One region of the Rhizobium sullae genome, then DNA from elsewhere that is predicted to be linked to it. Evidence: predicted binding sites of a transcription regulator. Region 1 holds the regulator's gene; the other holds the start of a gene.

What was found. The regulator LexA, encoded in region 1, represses DNA repair genes until DNA is damaged. The targets are predictions, from matches to a motif close to TGTTCNNNNTGTGTTCNG.
Region 2: N2599_RS00285 (DNA recombination protein RmuC) is a predicted target of LexA. The motif match lies at 1,407-1,424, and genes of this name have one in related genera.

The regions. Positions count from the first base shown of each region.
Region 1 covers NZ_CP104143.1:1,798,253-1,801,667, reverse strand. The annotation lists gene gltA (citrate synthase) at 1-253, opposite strand, end outside; partial or broken gene N2599_RS09100 (hypothetical protein) at 577-1,130, shown strand; gene lexA (transcriptional repressor LexA) at 1,110-1,826, opposite strand; gene N2599_RS09090 (VOC family protein) at 2,033-2,911, shown strand; gene kdsA (3-deoxy-8-phosphooctulonate synthase) at 2,908-3,415, shown strand, end outside.
Region 2 covers NZ_CP104143.1:57,735-61,149, forward strand. The annotation lists gene N2599_RS00280 (ribokinase) at 1-100, opposite strand, end outside; gene N2599_RS00285 (DNA recombination protein RmuC) at 151-1,374, opposite strand; gene N2599_RS00290 (globin-coupled sensor protein) at 1,580-3,076, shown strand; gene def (peptide deformylase) at 3,172-3,415, shown strand, end outside.

The DNA.
Region 1 (3,415 bases):
CCAGGAAGTCGCCGTGCTCGGCAAGCTGTTCGATCGGGTAGCCGCGATGCAGCAGAACGCCTTCATCGCCGTCGATATATGTGATCTTCGATTCACAGGAAGCGGTCGAGGTGAAACCAGGATCGTAGGTGAAGGAACCGGTGTTTTTGTACAGTGCACCAATATCGATGACATCCGGACCGATCGTTCCGCTTTTCACGGAAAGATTGGCGGTTTTGTCGCCGACTTTGATTGTTGCGCTTTGATCCGTCATGCTGATCCTCCAAACTGGCGGCGGCGCCATAAAAGCGCCATAGGGTTAAGCGTCCTCTCCGATAGCTATATGATCACGGCGCCAATGCCAAGTTACCGTGGCGCCATTTTGTGCATCGCAGTATCAACTTTTAGACACTCCTGCGATGCCGGAGGCGCATAACGGAAGCCAATGATTTAATTCGGCTTTTGGCAATCCAATTTTTTTGGCTTTTTTCAATCGATTATTGTTGCTGAAACGCCCGTTGGCTGCATTCGGGGTTGTATTAAGAGGTGCCGCCGGGCTGGGTGCAGGCCGGAGTTGAAAACGAGCACGCTGCGCATTTCCGCATCATGCCTGCGGGATTGATTGCCATGCTACTGATGCCCTTCGGGCTCGACGCGCTGCAATGGAGGGTGGTCGGTTTCGGGTTCGATCTGGATCGCGACCGCAAGGACGGTATCCTCATGGGTGGCGACATCGGCGTGGCAGGCTGCCGGGCTGGTACTTTCCGGTAGCAGTCACCGGCTTCCCGCTGCTTACTCCGCTGCGCACGAAGTTCCGGCATATTGGCACCACGATCGTGTCAGTCTCGACGCTTTTGGTCGCCCGTGCTGACGGTGCTTGACAATGCGTCCTGTCTTGGTCCTGCTTGCCATACCGCGGACATCGTCGTTGCGCCGGTCAGGCTGCGCTCTGCCGATCCGGCGCGATGCCCTTCACGGGCGAAACCTTTCGGAAAGCCGGCGCTATTGAATTGCGCTTTGGAAGCGGAGCAGCACAAATCACAACCGCCTTCGAGAAACTCGATCGTCCCAAGAGCCGCCACCGCGCCTATGATTGGCGCAGCGGTACTTTGCCGGCGATGCGCCGCCGGTCAGTGATAACGGCGGATGAGGCCGACGAGTTTGCCCTGAACCTTGACGCGATCTGGTCCGAAGATGCGGGTTTCGTAGGCCGGGTTTGCGGCCTCGAGCGCAATCGAAGCACCCTTGCGACGGAACCGTTTCAGCGTCGCTTCCTCGTCGTCGACCAGGGCCACGACGATATCGCCGGGGTTTGCGGTACTGCTGTTGCGGATGATGACCGTGTCGCCGTCGAAGATACCAGCCTCGATCATCGAATCGCCCTTGACCTCGAGCGCGTAGTGCTCGCCGGAGCCGAGCATGTCGGCTGGAACGTTGATGTCGTGTGTGTTGTTCTGGATCGCCGAGATTGGAACGCCTGCCGCGATCCGGCCCATGACGGGAACCGAAACGGAGCTGTTATTTCCTTCGTTCGCCGGCTTCGGCGGGACGGCCGTAGGCTGCAGCTTGCCGAGGCTGCCCTCGATGACGCTCGGCGAAAAGCCGCGGCGGGGCTGAATGCTCGGGCTATAGGCTTCCGGAAGCCGGATCACTTCAAGCGCGCGAGCCCGATTCGGTAGGCGGCGAATGAAACCGCGCTCTTCCAGAGCGGTAATCAGCCGATGGATACCGGATTTGGACGCGAGATCCAGCGCATCCTTCATTTCGTCAAAGGACGGCGGCACGCCGGATTCTTTCATGCGCTCATGTATGAAGAGGAGAAGCTCCTGTTGTTTGCGCGTCAGCATCGAAGTTTAACCCCAGTTTCGTGAAACAAAGCCAGAACAGACACTATATGTTCCATATGTGTTCCGCAAGTACCTAAATTTTCGTAAAATTTCCCCTCAACTGTGTTCGTTTTCGAAACTTTTTGTTTGCCGGATAGGGCGCCCGGCTTGCAATGCCGAGATACCCGGCACACATCTTTCGGCACAGGAAACGGAGACGTGACGCCATGCCGCATCCGCTGGATCATCTTGTTCTGCCTGTCACCAACATCGATCTCGCGCGGGATCGACTGGGACGATTGGGGTTCACGGTTGCCGCCGAGGGCCGTCATCCTTTCGGCACGGTGAATGCCTGCGTTTTCTTCTCCGACAAGACCTATCTCGAGCCGCTTGGCGTTGCTAGCGCGAAGGAATGTGAAGAGGCAGTGCGGCACGGAAACGTCTTTGTGGCGCGCGACCAAGCCTTTCGCTTCCGCTGCGGCAATGACGGATTCTCTGCGGCCGTGTTCGCCACGGAAGACGCGGACGCCGATCATGCGCACTTCGTGCGGGCGAGAAAGAGCGGCGGCGGCATGCTGGAGTTTTCGCGCCTGATCAAGATGCCGGACGGGTCGCAATCGACGGGGACTTTCAAGCTTGCCTTTGCCGCCGATCTTCGGGTGCCGGATTTCTTCCTCTTCGCCTGCCAGCGCATCAACGCCTTTCCGGCCGATCGCAGCGCGCTGGAAAAGCATGCGAATGGCGCAACCGGTATCTCGGAGATCGTGCTAAGCGCGCCGGAGCCTGAAGCTTTCGGCTCGTTTCTTCAGTTGGCCGTGTCTACGACGGGAATCGAGCGGACGCCGTTCGGCGTGGCGATCGCGTCAGCGAATACCAGGATTAGCCTGCTGTCGCCGGAAGGGATGGAGGCTTATTTCGATTCGCTGCCGTTAACCGCAGATAAGGGGCTGAGAGGCAGCGCTATCGTTTTCCGCACCACCGATCTTGCCGTGACAGAAGCGCTTTTGGCTGATAACGGGATGACCTATACACGCAAGAACAACAGAGTCCTGGTGAAGCCGGCGCCCGGCCAGGGTGCGATCTTCGCCTTCGAGGAGACCCAATGAGCAATACGAATTCCGAAGTCGCAGTCGGCGAAGGTGCCGGCCGCGTCGTCTTTTCCAACAGCGGCAGGCTGTCACTGATTGCCGGGCCCTGCCAGATGGAGAGCCGCGAGCATGCGTTCATGGTGGCCGGCGTTTTGAGCGAGCTGTGCAAAATGCTCGGCATCGGCCTGGTTTACAAGTCGTCCTTCGACAAGGCGAACCGGACCTCGCTGTCCGCTCAGCGCGGCATCGGCCTTGAGAAGGCGCTGGAAGTCTTTGCCGACCTCAAGAAGGAATTCGGTTTTCCGGTGCTGACGGACATTCATACGGAAGAGCAGTGCGCTGCCGTCGCGCCGGTCGTCGACATCCTGCAGATCCCGGCCTTCCTCAGCCGCCAGACGGACCTCCTCGTTGCCGCCGCCAAGACGGGCCGGGCGATCAATGTGAAGAAGGGCCAGTTCCTGGCACCCTGGGATATGATGAACGTCCTCGGCAAGCTGAATGCCACCGGCAATCCGAACATCC
Region 2 (3,415 bases), 1.7 Mb from region 1:
CCGTTGCAAAGCCGTTGCCGGCCACCGTTTCGCCGGGCTTCGGCAGGCGATCGGTCGTGGCGATGAGGTCCATGTTGATGGAGCCGAAAACTGTGATCATAAAGGGTTTCCCGTCATGCTTCTTATGCGGACGGACACTGCCCGATGGGCTCACTCTTCGTCAACCACCCGGAGTTTAAGAAGCCCGGTGCGGCTCTCGACCGACTTTGCCGGAGGTCCGCTTTCACGTTCCTCCTTGAGTGCTCCTCCGCCCTCGAATTCCAGCGCTTCGATTTTTGCGCCGCGTTTGGAGAGCTTGTCAGTGGATGTGATGATCTGATCAATATCCCGCTGTGCCTGGGAAAAATGAGTCTGCAGTTTGCGAACGCGCTCATCAAGCCGCCCGAGATCATCCATCAGGATTGCTACCTCACCCTGGATGACGTGCGCTTGCGCCTGCATGCGCTGATCCTTCAAAACGGCTTGGATGACCTGGATCGACAGCATCAGCAGCGAAGGCGAAACGATGACGATGCGGGAACGATGCGCTTTCTGGACGATCGGCTCGAAATTCTCGTGGATTTCAGCGAAGATCGATTCCGAAGGAACGAAGAGAAATGCCGTCTCCTGTGTCTCACCTTGGATAAGATACTTCTCCGAGATATCGCGGATATGGATTTCCATGTCGCGGCGGAATTGTTGCGAGGCAAGTTTGGTGGCGTCCGGATTGCCCGCGTCGCGAATGGCATTCCATGCTTCGAGAGGAAATTTGGCATCGATGACCAGGGGCGGTGCACTGTTCGGCATGCGCACGGTGCAGTCCGGCCGCGAGCCGTTTGAAAGCGTCTGCTGGAAAGCATAGGCACCCATCGGCAGGCCGTCGGCGACGATTGTCTCCATGCGGGACTGGCCGAAGGCGCCGCGCGTTTGCTTGTTGGAGAGGATAGCCTGAAGCCCGACGACGTCTTTCGCCAGTGTCTGGATGTTGTTCTGAGCCGCATCGATGACGGCAAGCCGTTCCTGCAGTCGCTGAAGGTTCTCGTGCGTCGATTTCGTCTGTTCGCTGATTGTCGTGTTAACGCGTTGCGACATGCCGTCGAGGCGCTGACCGATTGCTTGGTTGAGTTCGGCCTGACGTGTGCCGAAGACCTCAGCCATCGTCGAGATGCGTCCCTTCATCTCGGCCTGGATCTTCAGAAGCTCGGACATCCGGGCATCGGCTTCCGCGGCCCGGATCGCTGCCTCCTCATTCTGCTCGCGGCGGAGATTGCCGTTCCTGAACAGCAAAAACACGAGCACCACGACAACAACCGCAATAGCGCCGCCGGCAAGAGCAAGGATGACGGGGCTGAGCCCTGCGAGCGAAATCGTCAGCGAGTCGGTAGCGTTGTTCATTCGCGCACAATAACAAACTCGGCGGCAATGGCTAGATCAAAACGTGAACAAATCCACGGCGCAATTTCCGGGGCAAAGTGCCGCAGCACTGTGGCACCAAACAACCGAAAATCGCAGCCCAGTTTAACGAATGCTCAACCATATTTGCGAATTGTCCTTTCCAGACAAACCCTTATCGCACCATGCGCCAGGATAGAGATACACCATGACCAGCCAGCAATCCGCAAATGCCCTCAAGCAGCGCCTCGATTTCATCGAACTCGATAGCGAGGCGCGCAGGACGATACGCGAGTTGCGGCCGGTGATCGGCGAACTGATCGGCGGCGCACTGGATAAGTTCTATGGAAAGATCGCTAGGACGCCCGCGGTCGCCGGCTTCTTTTCTGACAAGGCACATATCGGCGGTGCCAAGAAGCGCCAGGAGGATCACTGGGCAAACCTCGCCGGGGGCAATTTCGATGAAAGCTATGTGAATGGCGTTACCGCCGTCGGCAGCGCCCATGCCCGGATCGGGCTCGAACCGCGCTGGTATATCGGCGGTTATGCGATCGTCATCGCGGAACTCGTCAAAGGCATTATGGAAAAGCAGTGGCCGTCACGCTTCGGCCGTCAGCAGGGCAAGGCGCTTGCCGAAAAGCTCACGTCGGTCATCAAGGCCAGTATGCTCGATATGGATTATTCGATCTCTGTCTATCTCGATGCGCTGGAAGAGAAGCGGCGCAAGCTTGAAGAGGAGCGAGCCAAGGCCGAAGCCGATCAGGCGATTGCGCTCGAGCACCTGCGCCGCGGCTTGGAAGCTCTTTCAAAGGGCGATCTCGAAGCAACGTTGCCGGCCAATCTGCCGGCCAATTTTCGGCACATGGCGGAGGATTATAACCGCGCCGCCGCGGCCCTTCGCGCCTCCTTCGCATCGGTGCGCAACAGTTCCGGCGAAATCTTGAGCGGCACGGACGTAATTTCCAAGGCGACCGACGATCTGGCGATGCGCACGGCGCAGCAGGCGGCCGGCATTGAGGAGAGCTCCGCTGCGCTCCAGCAGCTCTCCGTCAGTGTTGGCCAGACCGCAGCAAACGCTGAGAAGGCATCCGGTGCGGTGCGCGAGACGCAGGAGAAGGCGAAGAGCTCAGGGGATCTCGTGACAAGCGCGGTGTCGGCCATGGCGGGCATCGAGAAGTCGTCTGCCGAGATAGCCAAGATCATCGGCGTCATTGACGAAATCGCCTTCCAGACGAACCTTCTGGCACTTAACGCCGGCGTTGAGGCCGCGCGTGCCGGCGAGGCGGGCAAGGGCTTTGCCGTCGTCGCACAGGAAGTGCGTCAGCTCGCGCAGCGCACTGCCGATGCAGCCAAGGAGATCAAGAACCTGATCTCGGAAAGCTCCATCCAGGTGAACGAAGGCGTCGGCATCGTCAGCAGTACCGGCGAGGCACTTAGCGATATGATCAGCCGCATCGACATCATCAACCGCTTCGTCGCAGATATCGCAGCGGCGGCGCGTGATCAGGCGACAGGTGTCAACGAGGTCAGCATTGCGATCCGCAACATGGACACGATCACGCAGCAGAACTCGAGCATGGTAGAACGTACCTCGGCAGAGACACGTCACCTGCGCGCGGAGGTTGATACCCTCGTGGCGCTGCTGCAGCGCTTCAATATCCGCTCGCAGGAGCGCCAGGCGCCGGCATCCCGCCGCGCAGCCTGACCGAATGCCAAAAATTCCGGAGGGCTGCGCAAAAAAGCGCCTTCAGGAGTTTCAGGATAATTCCCTAGCCGGAAAAGATAGGTTATGGGAACGCCATGACCATCAAGCCACTTATAATTCTTCCAGATCCCGTCCTCCGCCAGGTTTCCAAGCCGATCGAGCGGGTCGATGCCGATCTCAAGCGTCTTGCCGACGATATGCTGGAAACGATGTATGACGCGCCGGGCATCGGTCTGGCTGCAATTCAGGTCGGCGTGCCGCGCCGTATGCTGGTGATCGACGTTTCGCGCGAGGGCGAGGAAAAACAGCCGCAGGTCTTCATCAATCCGGAGCTCCTCA